Regions from separate parts of the Streptomyces sp. 1331.2 genome, predicted to be linked through region 2. Evidence: riboswitches for the same ligand, from Rfam matches in the RefSeq annotation. Region 2 holds a riboswitch; each other region holds the start of a gene.
The links. A riboswitch is a leader RNA that binds a small molecule or an ion and turns the genes downstream of it on or off. The one in region 2 is predicted to bind cobalamin.
Positions count from the first base shown of each region.

Region 1: it holds a riboswitch for cobalamin, as region 2 does, so the genes downstream of both, CRP52_RS11340 (FecCD family ABC transporter permease) here and CRP52_RS08080 (cobalamin biosynthesis protein) in region 2, are expected to answer to the same signal.
Region 3: it holds a riboswitch for cobalamin, as region 2 does, so the genes downstream of both, CRP52_RS11485 (ribonucleoside-diphosphate reductase subunit alpha) here and CRP52_RS08080 (cobalamin biosynthesis protein) in region 2, are expected to answer to the same signal.
Region 4: it holds a riboswitch for cobalamin, as region 2 does, so the genes downstream of both, CRP52_RS26735 (HoxN/HupN/NixA family nickel/cobalt transporter) here and CRP52_RS08080 (cobalamin biosynthesis protein) in region 2, are expected to answer to the same signal.

Region 1 is NZ_OBMJ01000001.1:2,708,908-2,712,089, reverse strand. Features, by position in the region: gene CRP52_RS11345 (ABC transporter ATP-binding protein) at 1-703, opposite strand, end outside; gene CRP52_RS11340 (FecCD family ABC transporter permease) at 700-1,755, opposite strand; cobalamin riboswitch at 1,852-2,007, opposite strand; gene sodN (superoxide dismutase, Ni) at 2,098-2,493, opposite strand; gene sodX (nickel-type superoxide dismutase maturation protease) at 2,761-3,123, shown strand; gene CRP52_RS11325 (CGNR zinc finger domain-containing protein) at 3,127-3,182, opposite strand, start outside.
Region 2 is NZ_OBMJ01000001.1:1,938,147-1,941,328, forward strand. Features, by position in the region: gene CRP52_RS08070 (alpha/beta hydrolase) at 1-8, opposite strand, end outside; gene CRP52_RS08075 (transcriptional regulator) at 138-821, opposite strand; cobalamin riboswitch at 1,030-1,160, shown strand; gene CRP52_RS08080 (cobalamin biosynthesis protein) at 1,348-2,301, shown strand; gene CRP52_RS08085 (cobyric acid synthase) at 2,298-3,182, shown strand, end outside.
Region 3 is NZ_OBMJ01000001.1:2,742,703-2,745,884, reverse strand. Features, by position in the region: gene CRP52_RS11485 (ribonucleoside-diphosphate reductase subunit alpha) at 1-1,691, opposite strand, end outside; cobalamin riboswitch at 1,885-2,040, opposite strand; gene CRP52_RS11480 (glycosyltransferase family 39 protein) at 2,090-3,182, opposite strand, start outside.
Region 4 is NZ_OBMJ01000001.1:6,147,361-6,150,542, forward strand. Features, by position in the region: gene CRP52_RS26725 (hypothetical protein) at 1-720, opposite strand, end outside; gene CRP52_RS26730 (ArsR/SmtB family transcription factor) at 775-1,158, opposite strand; cobalamin riboswitch at 1,241-1,454, shown strand; gene CRP52_RS26735 (HoxN/HupN/NixA family nickel/cobalt transporter) at 1,487-2,602, shown strand; gene CRP52_RS26740 (DMT family transporter) at 2,678-3,182, opposite strand, start outside.

The DNA of each region.
Region 1 (3,182 bases), 770 kb from region 2:
GCGGGCCCGAGGCGACGATCCGGCCGGCCCGCAGCACGTACAGCAGGTCGCAGTGGCCGGCCGCCAGGTTGAGGTCGTGCAGCGCGGTGAGCACCGTCGGGCCGGCCTCGCGGGCCAGCGCCAGCACCTCCAACTGGTGGGCGATGTCGAGGTGGTTGGTGGGTTCGTCGAGCACCAGCAGGCGCGGCTCCTGGACGAGGGCACGGGCGAACAGCACCCGCTGCTTCTCGCCCCCGGACAGGCTCAGGAAGCCCCGGTCGGCGAGGTGGCCGGCCCGGACCTTGCGCAGGGCCTCGGCGCAGCGCTCCCGGTCCCGGTCGGTGGGGGCGCCGAACCCGCGCCGGTGCGGCAGCCGGCCCATGGCGACCACCTCGGCCACCGTGAAGTCGAACTCGGCGGAGTGCTCCTGGGTCAGTGCGGCCACCCGCCGGGCCGTCTCGCGGGCGGTGAGGGCGTGCAGGTCGTCGCCGTCCAGCCGGACGGTGCCGCCGGCCGGCCGCAGCACCCGGTAGACGCAGCGCAGCAGGGTCGACTTGCCGCTGCCGTTCGGCCCGATCAGCCCGACCACCCGGCCGGCGGCGGCCCGCAGGCTCACCTCGTGGACCAGCCGGGCGCCGGCCAGCTGCACCGAGACGGCGTCGACGGCGAGCCCCTGGGCCGGCGCCGGGCGGGTCAGGTCGTCCGCGGGGATCGGCCCGGTCATCGTCCGGCTCCGAAGGCCTGGCCGCGGCGGCGCATCATCAGCAGGAAGACGGGCACGCCGAGCACGGCGGTGAACACCCCGACGGGCAATTCGGCGGGTGCCAGCAGGGTGCGGGAGGCGATGTCAACCCAGACCAGCAGCAGCGCCCCGGCGAGCGGCGCGACCAGCAGCACCCGGCGGTGCCCGGCGCCGACCAGCATCCGGGCCAGGTGCGGCACCAGCAGCCCGACGAAGCCGATCGCCCCGCTGACCGCGACCACCGTGCCGGTGACGGCGGCGGTCACCACGAACAGCTCGCGGCGCAGCCGGTCCGGGTCCACGCCGAGCGAGGCGGAGGTCTCGTCGCCCATCGCGAGGGCGTCCAACCGCCCGGCGGCACACGCCAGATGGGCGAGGCCGGCCAGTACGGTGAGGGCGGCGATCGGCACCGAGCCCCAGGTGGCGCCGCCGAGGCTGCCGAGCAGCCACATCATGGCGTCCCGGGCGGCCTCGCCGCGGTCGGCGGCGAAGACCATCAGGGTGGTGGCGGCGGAGAAGCCGTAGGACAGGGCGGTGCCGGTGAGCACCAGGCGCAGCGGGGTGAGCCCGAACGCGGTGCGGGCGGCGAGGTAGACCAGGGCCATGGCGGCCAGCGCCGAGCCGAAGGCGGAGACGGAGACCGCCCACACGCCGAGCGAGGCGAAGGCGCCGAACAGCAGGACGGCGTTGGCGCCGACGGCCCCGCCGGAGGAGATGCCGAGCACGAACGGGTCGGCGAGCGCGTTGCGCACCAGCGCCTGGACGGCGACGCCGCAGGCGGCCAGCCCGGCGCCGACCACGGCGGCCAGCACGGTGCGCGGCAGCCGGATCTCCCAGACGATGGCGTACGCGGCCGCCTCCTCGGCCTCCAGCCGACCGCCCGTCAGCCCGGCGCCGAGCAGCCGCAGGACGCGGGGGAGCCCGATCCCGGAGGAGCCGAAGGCGACCCCGCAGACCAGCGAGAGCAGCAGGGCGGCGGCGAGGCCGACGGCCAGCGGGAGCGTGGGTGTTCGGCGAACAAGCGGGTCGTTCACTGCGGGTCGCGCCTTGCCTCGGGCCGGGGTGCGCCGGGGCGGGCGCCGGCCGCGGGCGTGCCGGGGCGCCGTTCCCCTCGCAGTCCGCGGCGAGTCGTCGGGATTCCGGCGGCCGAGGGCGATCGGGCTGACGGGACCGTACGGCTGGTACGGGCCCCGCTCACCGTTGCGGGTCAGCGCCGGATTCCCACCGGACTTCCCCCTCGGACGCCCTGGCAGCATAACAGGCACTCAGGCCTGGCAACCCTTACCGTGGTCGGGGCGGACGCGACCGGACGTGAACGCACGACCGCCCCCGTCCGGCGGTGCGGACGGGGGCGGTCGGGTGGCGACGCGTCAGGCTCAGGCCTGCTTGGTCTCCCAGAAGATCTTGTCGACCTCGGCGATCAGGTCCAGCAGGGCCTGGCCGGTGGCCGGGTCGGTGGACGCCTTGGCGGCCGAGGCGGCCTTCAGGGTGTCGTTGATCAGCTGGTGCAGCTGCGGGTACTTCTCGAAGTGCGGGGCCTTGAAGTAGTCGCTCCACAGCACCGAGATGTGGTGCTTGACGGCCTCGGCGCGCTGCTCCTTGATGATGATGGCGCGGGCGCGGAAGTGCGGGTCCTCGTTGGCCTGGTACTTCTCCTGGGTGGCCTTGACCGACTCGGCCTCCAGCTTGGCCTGCGCGGGGTCGTAGACGCCGCAGGGCAGGTCGCAGTGGGCGTGAGCGGTGGCACGCGGTGCAAACAGACGAGAGAACATGGGAGTCCTTCCTTAGATCGTCTTCCCGCGCCCGAGATTACCCTTCCACCCCCACGGTTTCGCGATCGGGCGGTGGGCCTAGGGCGAAAGACGGACCGTGAACCGGCCGAATCCGGACATCGAACAGGTGACGGCCCGTACGGCAGACTGGGTGCGGACCGGTGCGGAGGAGGAGTCGTGGCGCGGAGCACGGAACCCGGGGGCGCGGAACAAGCGGGCCGGGGCGGCACGCTGCCGTTCGGGCTGGTCGACGTGGCGGGCCGGTCGATGGTCCCGACCCTGCGCGAGGGCGACCAGCTGCTGGTCCGCTACGGCGCGCCGATCCGGCGGGGCGCGGTGGTGCTCTTCCGTCACCCCTTCCAGCAGGACCTGCTGGTGGTGAAGCGGGCCGCCGAACGCCGGGCCGGCGGCTGGTGGATGCTCTCCGACAACCGCCCGGTGGACAGCGACAGCCGCAGCTTCGGCGCGGTCCCGGACGAGCTGGTGCTCGGCCGGGTGCTGCTGCGGCTGCGTCCGCGCCCGGCCTGGCTGGCGCCGGGCCGCCGGCTGGAGCGGCTGCTGCTCACCCCCCGGCTGGCCCGGATGCCGGGCCTGGCCCGCCGCCTCGGCGCCTGGGTCGAGGAGGTCTAGCCGCTACGCCCCGGCCCCGCCGCCCAGCGCGGCCTCCGCCTCCTGGCGCTTGCGGGCCC
Region 2 (3,182 bases):
CAGCGCATATCGTTCCCCGCTCTGTTGGTCACGGACCGGACGGCGTTCGTGCACCAGTTCACCGGTGCCCCGACCGCCCGGCCACCGGGCTGGGCCGTCCGGGTCACCGTGGCCGGACACCCCGGCCGGTCTCGGCGTCAGTCGGTCTCGGCGGCGAGGAGGTGCCAGAAGCGGTCGGTGAGGGTGTCGAGGGTGGGGGGCGGGGTGGCACGGGCGGTGATGCCCCAGTGGGTGGGGACGTGGTGTTCCTGATGGAGGGCGGCGAGGACGGCGGCGAGGGAGTCGGCGGGGGCCGGGACGATGCGGGCGAGCGCACGCAGCTGCGGCTGCCAGCGGCCGGCCGCGCACTGGCGGAGGAGGTGGTCGAGGGCTTCTCCGCGGCCGGTGGCCTCGACGAGCTCGGGCAGGCTCAGGTGGAGGACGTCGGCGAGGGCGAGGGTCTGGTCCTCGTCGCCGTCCCAGTGGCCGGTCAGTTCGGCCTGCCGGTAGGCGGCGAGGGTGGTGCCGGTGCGTTCGGCGACCGCGGCCTGGCCGAGTTCGCAGGCGATCCGGTGGTCGCGCAGGCTCACCGGGCGGGTGTCCATCAGGTGGGCGGCGGGGCACCAGAGGGCTCGGGCGAGGGCGATGAGTTCCGGTTCGTTCGGCCGCAGCTCACCGCTCTCCCAGGCCAGGACGTGGCCGGGCAGCAGCCGGACGCCGTGGGCCGCCATGCCCTCGGCGACCTGTTCGGGGGTCAGGCCGAGCCCGGCCCGGTGGGCTCGGGCGGCCGCGGGGGAGAACGGCACCGGAGGTGGGACGGAAGCGGACTTTTTGCGACGCATGCCACCGAACGGTAGGGGCCCGTCGCGGCGCGGCCCCAGCGACCGAACCCACGAAGCGGCCGCTGCCGGGGCGCTGCTCCGCTGGGCGATCCCACAGCTCATCGGGCGTTGCCCGGCGCGCCCGGCGTGTGACCAACCCCTCCGTGACCTCGGTTGACGGCCGGTTCGGCCGCGTGATGGGATCCTGGGGCCAATCGGAGGCATGGAGAGGAAGCCGGTGCGAGTCCGGCGCGGTCCCGCCACTGTCACCGGGGAGCACGCTCGGAACTATCGCCACGGCGGGCCGTCAGAAGCCGCTGGAAGGCCCGGGGGTGCGTCCGACCCGGAAGCCAGGAGACTCTCGGCCCCCGCTACGTCGATCCAGGGCGCGGACCCTGAGTGAGGACACGCACGCGATGCAGGCTGCCCCGCCCCGCCGAACTCCTGGCCACCTTCCGCCGGGCTGCCCCTCGCCGAGCATCCTTCCGCCGAGCTGCCTCTCGCCGTGCGGCCGGTGACCGTCCGTCCGCGGGCCGGGCGCCCTGCGGTGCGCGCCGCCGCGTTCGCGCTGGGCGCCGTCGCGGGCTACGCCGCCGACGCCCGCTTCGCCGACCCGCGCCGGGGCCACCCGGTCGCCGTCTTCGGCAGCGCCGCGACCAGGCTGGAACGGCGCCTGTGGCGCGACGACCGTACGGCCGGCGCCGGGTACACGGCGCTGTGCGTGGGCGCGGTCGCGGCGGGCGCGCTCGCCCTGGACCGTACGGTGGGCCGGCGCCCGCTGGGCCGGGCCGCGCTGGCGGCGGCCGCGACCTGGACGGTGCTCGGCGGCACCTCGCTGACCAGGGAGGCGCGCAGCATCGGCCGCTCGCTGAAGGACGGCGACCTGCGGGCCGCGCGGGAGCGGCTGCCGCACCTGTGCGGGCGGGATCCGAGCGCGCTGGACGAGCAGCAGATCGCCCGTGCGGTGGTCGAGTCGGTGGCCGAGAACACCGCCGACGCCGTGGTGAACGCCCTGGCCTGGGGCACCCTGGCGGGCACGCCCGGACTGCTGGCCTTCCGCGCGGTGAACACCCTGGACGCCATGGTGGGCCACCGCTCGCCGCGCTACGCCCGGTTCGGCTGGGCCTCGGCCCGGCTGGACGACGTGGCGGGCTGGCCGGGCGCCCGGCTGACGGCCCTGCTGACGGTCGCCGCCGCCCCGCACCCCCGGACCGCCTGGCGGGTGTGGCGGCGCGACGGCTCCGCGCACCCGAGCCCGAACGCGGGCCAGGCGGAGTCGGCCTTCGCGGGCGCGGTGGGGGTGCGGCTGGGCGGGACGCTCCGGTACGGCGAGAGGGTGGAGCACCGTCCGGTGCTGGGCGAGGAGCTGCGGCCGGTGACGGTGGACGACATCGAGCGGGCCTGTGCGCTCTCCCGGCGGGTGGGTGCGCTGGCGCTGGGTACGACGGTCGCGGGGCACGTCCTGCTGCGCGCGCTCCTGGGGAAGAGGGGAAGGGCATGACGAACGCGCTGCTGGTCGCGGGGACGACCTCGGACGCGGGCAAGAGCGTGGTGACGGCCGGCATCTGCCGCTGGCTGGCCCGCCAGGGCGTGCGGGTCGCGCCGTTCAAGGCACAGAACATGTCGCTGAACTCCTTCGTCACCGCCGACGGCGCCGAGATCGGCCGCGCCCAGGCGATGCAGGCGCAGGCGGCGCGGGTGGAGCCGGAGGCGGCGATGAACCCGGTGCTGCTGAAGCCCGGCGCCGACGGCCGCAGCCAGGTGGTGCTGCTGGGCAGGCCGGTCGCCGAGGTCGGCGCGCTGGACTACCGCGAGCGCAAGCCCGTCCTGCTGGAGCGCGCTCTGGAGTGCCTGGCGGATCTGCGCCGGCGGTACGAGGTGGTGGTCTGCGAGGGCGCGGGCTCGCCCGCCGAGATCAACCTGCGCGACCGCGACATCGCCAACATGGGCCTGGCCACGGCCGCCGGGCTGCCGGTGGTGGTGGTCGGGGACATCGACCGCGGCGGCGTGTTCGCGGCGATGTACGGGACGCTGGCGCTGCTGTCGGCGGAGGACCAGCGGCACGTGGCGGGCTGGTTCGTCAACAAGTTCCGCGGCGACGCGCGGCTGCTCGCGCCCGGGCTGGAGATGCTGCACGGGCTGACCGGCCGTCCGGTGCTGGGCACCCTGCCGATGCTGCCCGGGCTCTGGCTGGACGCCGAGGACTCGCTGGACCTGTCCACCGTGGTGGACCGGGTCGACGGCCGCGGGCCGCTCGGCGCGGACGTGCTGCGGGTGGCCGTGGTGCGCTTCCCCCGGCTCTCCAACTTCACCGACCTGGACGCGCTGGCGCAGGAGCCGGGCGTACTGGTGCGCTGGGCGACCAGGCCGGAGGAGCTGGCC
Region 3 (3,182 bases), 800 kb from region 2:
TGGCGGCCCAGCTGCTCGGCGAGGTCCGCGGAGCGCTCGTAGGCGGTGAGCATGATGCGCTCGGCGATCAGCGTGGAGAGCTGCTTGGCCTCCGCCGAGTCGAAGTCGATCCGCAGCTTGAAGAAGACGTCCTGCAGGCCCATCACGCCGAGGCCGACCGGGCGCCAGCGGGAGTTGGAGGTGCCGGCCTCGGTCGTCGGGTAGAAGTTGATGTCCACCACGCGGTCGAGGAAGGTGACGGCGGTGCGGACGGTGGCGTCCAGGCGCTCCCAGTCCATGGCGTTGATCAGGTCGTCGGCGCGGGCATCAAGAGCCACGTGCGCACCGAGGTTGACCGACCCCAGGTTGCAGACGGCGGTCTCGGAGTCGTCCGTGACCTCCAGGATCTCGGTGCACAGGTTGGAGGAGTGCACCGTGCGGCCGGGCAGCGCGGTCTGGTTGGCGGCGCGGTTGGAGGCGTCCTTGAAGGTCATCCAGCCGTTGCCGGTCTGCGCCAGGGTGCGCATCATGCGGGCGTACAGGGTCTGCGCGGGGATGGTGCGCACGGCCTTGCCGGCCAGCTCGGCCTTGCGGTAGGCCTCGTCGAACTCGGCGCCCCACAGGTCGACGAGCTCGGGCACGTCGGCCGGGGAGAACAGCGACCAGTCCTCGTTGGCGTTGACCCGGCGCATGAACTCGTCCGGGATCCAGTGCGCCAGGTTGAGGTTGTGGGTGCGGCGGGCCTCTTCGCCGGTGTTGTCGCGGAGCTCCAGGAACTCCTCGATGTCGGCGTGCCAGGTCTCCAGGTAGACGCAGGCCGCGCCCTTGCGCCGGCCGCCCTGGTTGACGGCGGCGACGGAGGAGTCGAGGGTGCGCAGGAACGGCACGATGCCGTTGGACTTGCCGTTGGTGCCGCGGATCAGGCTGCCGCGCGAGCGGATGCGCGAGTAGGACAGGCCGATGCCGCCGGCGTGCTTGGACAGGCGGGCGATCTGCGCGTAGCGGTTGTAGATCGAGTCCAGGTTGTCCAGCGGGGAGTCGAGCAGGTAGCAGCTCGACATCTGCGGGTGCCGGGTGCCGGAGTTGAAGAGCGTCGGCGAGGAGGTCAGGTACTCCAGGCGGCTCATCAGGCCGTACAGCTCGGCCACCTCGCGCACCGACTGCTCGTTGTCGCCGACCGCCAGGCCACAGGCGACGCGGAGCAGGAAGTGCTGCGGGGTCTCGATCACCTTGCGGGTGATCGGGTGGCGCAGCAGGTAGCGGGACTGCACGGTGCGCAGGCCGAAGTACTCGAAGCGGTCGTCGCCGGCGGTGTCGATCAGCGCGTCCAGGGCGGCGGCGTGCTTGGCGACGAACTCCGCGGTGGTGTCGCCGATCAGGCCCTCGGTGTGGCCGACGGCGATCGAGGCGGAGAAGGACGTGGAGCCCTGGCTGTTCGCCTCGTCGACGATCTCCAGGGCGAGCAGGCGGGCGGCCAGCTTCGAGTACTGGGGGTCCTCGGCGATCATCGACGCGGCGGCGTCCACGGCCAGCCCGCGCAGCTCGGCGAAGTCCGAGCCGGCGTGGCGGCCGCGCAGCGCGGCAGCGGCGACGTGGCCGGGGTCGACCTCGGGGAGGTCGGCACTGCGGTCGGTGAGAAGCCGCAGCAGGGCGCCGCCGGGGTCGGTGACCGTCGGGTCGGTGAAGGCGGTACCGGAGCCCTGGGCGGGCAGGGTGGCTGAGGCAGCGGTGGTCAAGGCGCTCTCTCCTGGCGGCGATCGGCGGCGGTGATCGGGGCCACCGGGCCGATCGGGGCAGGGGAGCACGGCACGAACGCAAGGCGGCGTCGCGCGACGGTGTCTCCCCGGCCCGCCCGCGAGGCCCGGAGGGGTACTGCTGGTGCTGGCGCGGCCTCTTGCGGGAGGGCCGTGGCGCACGCTGGCGGCAGGTACTCGGACTCGCGGGCACGGCTGCTGGAACCGCCCGCTCACCGCTGCGGGGCAGTCCCGGATTCGCACCGGGTTCCCCTGCATCGACAGCAGGAGTGAGCATACATGTAGTGCCACCGGACTGCGGCGGCACCATATGTTGTGCCTGTCGTGTCGGCTGTGCGGGCGGGCCCGGTGGCCCGTCAGTGCTTGAGATAGACCTTGTACGTGCTCGAATCGCCGGTCGGCGAGGTGAACTGGGCGACCAGCCGGTAGTGCCCGCTGCCCGCCAGGGCGTCGCTCAGGGCCCGGTCGGTGGCCCGCGGCGCGGTGCTGTCGAGGACGACCATGGTGAACCAGCCGTCCCGGATCGCGGCGGTGCTGCCGTCGTCGCCGTGGTGCTGCACGCCGGCGCCGTCGCGGTAGTCCGTCCCGGCGCGGGCCGAGACCCACTGCTCGGGCTTGCTGACCGCGCCGAGGTAGTACTCGGCGAGTCCGTCGACCTCGGTGAGGTAGTGGGCCTGCGGCGCCGTGTGGACCCGCAGGACGGCCAGCAGGCGGCCGGAGTCGGGACCGTTCTGGTAGCGCAGGGCGGACTGCTCCAGGCCGAGGGCGAGCAGCGCGACCCAGACCAGGATGCCGAGCTGGGGGTGGCGGAAGTGGGCGCCGACCAGCCGGGTCAGGCCGACCCCGGCCAGCGGGGCGGCGAGCAGCATGCCGTAGCCGAGGTGGCGGAACAGCGCGCCCGAGGTGCCGGTCCACAGGTGGGCGGCCGGGACGAGCAGGGCGGTGGCGGTGAGCACGGTGCCGAGCAGGGCGCGCCGGCCCCGGGAGGTGGGCGCGGCGTCCTTCTCGGAAGCGTCGTGCTCGTTCATCTGCTCCTTGCGGGCGTAGGCGATGGTGCCGGCGACCGCGAGGACGGTGAACAGGCCGCTCCACTGGAGGGTGGAGAGCAGGATGGACCCGGCCGAGCCGGGGGCGTTGCCGTGCGAGGGCGACCAGCCGGCGACCCGGCCGAGCGTGCCGTACGGCAGCAGCAGGACGAGGGTGGCGGCGGCGAGCGGCAGTGCGCGCAGGGCGGCCCGGCCGAGCCGGCCGCCCGGCCGGGCGGTGGCCACGGCGAGGGCGACCACCGCGGGGACGGCGAAGGCGGCGGAGTAGGCGACGGCGCAGGCCAGCGCGAGGGGCGGGGCGGCGGTCAGGACCAGGGCCGGATGGCGCCGGGAGGTGAACACCACGGCCCAGGCGGCGAGGGCGACCAGCAGGACGGCCGCGGACTCGGGGGCGGCGTAGAAG
Region 4 (3,182 bases), 4.2 Mb from region 2:
GACGACGGCCACCGTGTACTCGTCGGCGGGCAGTCGGCGGACCAGGTGCCGGGGCAGATCGGGGTGCCGGCCGAATAACGAGTGCTCGCTCCAGGTGGAGTCGACGACGACGAGGCGGCGGCCGTCGACGGCGCCGAGTGCGGCGCGGTAGGCGTCGCGGGAGCGCAGGCTGGCGAGCATCCGGTCGAAGCACGGGTCGCCGACCACTCGGGCGACGTCCAGTGCCTCGGGGCAGGAGGTCCGGAGGCGGTCCAGCTGTTCGGGGTGGGACAGGCCGAGGACGTCGACGAACACCCGCCCGTGGTGGGTGAGTTCGTGCCGGGAGAGGCCGGCGGAGCTGACCGTGTCGCGGGTGGACTCGGTCACCAGGCGGTTGTAGCCGGCGCCGTGCGGGAGGACGACGAGGCCGGCGTCCAGGCGGTGCATGGAGGAGTGGACGGCGCAGGCGACGGCGAGGTCGAAGCGGCGCCGGACGGCGTCCTCCCAGTCCAGCACGGTGAAGCCGGGCAGGGCGTGCAGGTAGTCGTCCAGGGCGCGGTCGGCGAAGACGGAGCCGGGGTTGACGGTGAAGTACCGTTCGACGCCGTCCGGGTCGAGCAGGGCGAGGACGTCCAGGACCCGGGTGGCCGAGGTGAGGGTGCGGGCGACCGCCAGCACGCGGGCCTTGACCGGTCGGGTGTTCCACCGGTCGGCGGGCCAGACGTGGGGGTGGGACGGCACGCCATGATCGTACTCATCCGGGCTGCCGCCCGGGTGCTGTTCCCCGAGTGTCGGTCAGCCGGCGGCTGCGGTGGGCTCGTGGTGTTCGGCGGCGGCGCACTCGTCGAGGAGGGGGCGCATGCTCTCGTCCACGAGCCGGTAGCGCACCACGCGTCCGTCCTTGTCGCCGGTGACCACGCCGGCCGTGCGGAGCAGGCGCAGGGCCTGGGAGACGGCGGGGTCGCGCATGCCGGTGGCGACGGCGAGGTCGCTGACGGCGAGCGGGCCGGCGCGGTGCAGGGCGAGCAGCAGGGCGAGCCGCCCGGGGTCGGCGAGCAGGGAGAACCGCTCGGACCAGGACCGGACGTGCGCGGTGTCGCCGATGGCGGCGATGGCCTCGCAGACCCGGTGTCCGTCGATGGTGCGGTGGCCCGCGCGGTCGGCCGGTACGAGATGCATGCGCACATTCTTGCAGGCGAGGGCCTGTGATCCTGGACACCTGCGCAGGTGCGCAGCCTTGCATGGGTCGGGGCGCGACCCCTACGGTGTTCCCCGCCGTGGTGCTCGGGAAGACCGGTGACGGACCCTCAGGGGTCCGGATTCCGGAGCGGCCCTCGCCACTGTGATCGGGTCATTCCTTCGTCCGCGACGGAATGCCGTTCGGGTCCATGACGCCACTGGGTGCCTCGCGCGCCTGGGAAGGCGGGCCCGGACGTCCCGTAAGCCAGGAGACCGGCCACGGCGCTTCACGAAGTCTTTCCACGAGGTGTTGGAGCGTGATCCTGAGATGACCCTGCCCGAAACCATTGCCGACGGGGCGAAGACGGCCCCGTCCGTGCTGCCGACGTTCAGATGGAGGCGCGAGGACACCGTCCGTACGGCCGGGCTGATGGGGGTGATCCTGGCCATGCACGTGGTGGCCTTCGGGACGCTCATCTTCCTGGTCGCACCCGAGCGGTACGCGGTCGGTACCCAGGTCTTCGGGGTGGGCCTGGGTATCACCGCGTACACGCTCGGGATGCGGCACGCCTTCGACGCCGACCACATCGCGGTGATCGACAACACCACCCGCAAGCTGATGGCGGACGGCAAGCGGCCGGTCTCGGTGGGTTTCTGGTTCGCGCTCGGGCACTCCTCGATGGTGGTCATCATGGCCGCCCTGGTCGCGGGCGGTGCGCAGCTGGCGAACACGCTGATGGACGACGAGTCGGCCACCCACAAGTGGCTCGGCGTGATCGGGACCACCACCTCCGGCGTGTTCCTCTACCTGATCGGCGCGCTCAACCTGGCGGCGCTGCTCGGCATCCTCAAGGTGTTCCGGTCGATGCGGGCGGGGCAGTTCGACGAGGCGGAGCTGGAGGCGCACCTGGACTCGCGCGGCTTCATGGCCCGGGTGCTGAACCGGGCGACCCGCTCGATCACCCGGCCCGGGCAGATGTTCCCGGTCGGCATGGTGCTGGGTCTGGGCTTCGACACCGCGACCGAGGTCACCCTGATGGTGATGGCCGGCTCGGGGGCGGCCGCCGGGCTGCCCTGGTACGCCATCGTCTGCCTGCCGCTGCTGTTCGCGGCCGGGATGAGCCTGTTCGACACGCTGGACGGGACCTTCATGAACTTCGCGTACCAGTGGGCGTTCTCCAACCCGGTGCGGAAGGTGTACTACAACCTGACCATCACTGGGCTGTCGATCGCGGTGGCCTTCATCATCGGCACCATCGAGCTGGTCGGGGTGCTGCACGAGAAGCTCGACCTGACCGACCCGGTGACCGGCTGGATCGCGGACATCTCGCTGGACAACGTCGGCTACGCGATCGCCGGGCTGTTCGTGGTGGTCTGGGCGTTGGCGATCGGGTACTGGAAGCTGGCCCGGGTCGAGAAGCGCTGGACCCCCCAGGGGGAGTGAGCCGGGAGGGCATGAGCGGGGCTCATGGGGTGGGGGCATGAGGTTCGCTCATGGGGGCGCCCCCATGAGCGTTGCTCATGCGGCCGCGAGCAGCAGGGTGCCCGCGACGGCCAGCCCGGCGCCGAGCACCTGGACCGGGCGCAGCCGTTCCTTGAACACCCCGCGGGCCATCAGTGCGGTGACCACCGGGTAGAGCGAGGACAGGACGGCGGCAACGGTGGCCGAGCCGCGGTGCGAGGCCATCGCGAAGAGCGCGTTGGCGGCGACGTCGGCGAGCCCGATCGCGGTGAGCGCGGGCAGCCGGGCCCGCAGCCCGGGCAGTAGCCGGCCGGTGCCGCTCCCGCCGGCGCCGCGCGGGCCGGTGAGCAGGGCGGCGCCGCCGACGGCGACGTTGCAGACCCGCTGGACGCAGAGCGCCAGCAGCAGCCCGCCGCCGGTCGAGGCGTGGGCGATCAGGGCCATCACGGTGCCGAAGCCGACGGCGGCGCCCAGGGTGAGCAGCAGGGCGCTGCGGGCGGCGGCCGGGCCGCCGCGCTCCGGACCGGCGGCCAGCACCACGCCGGCCACGGCCACCGCGATC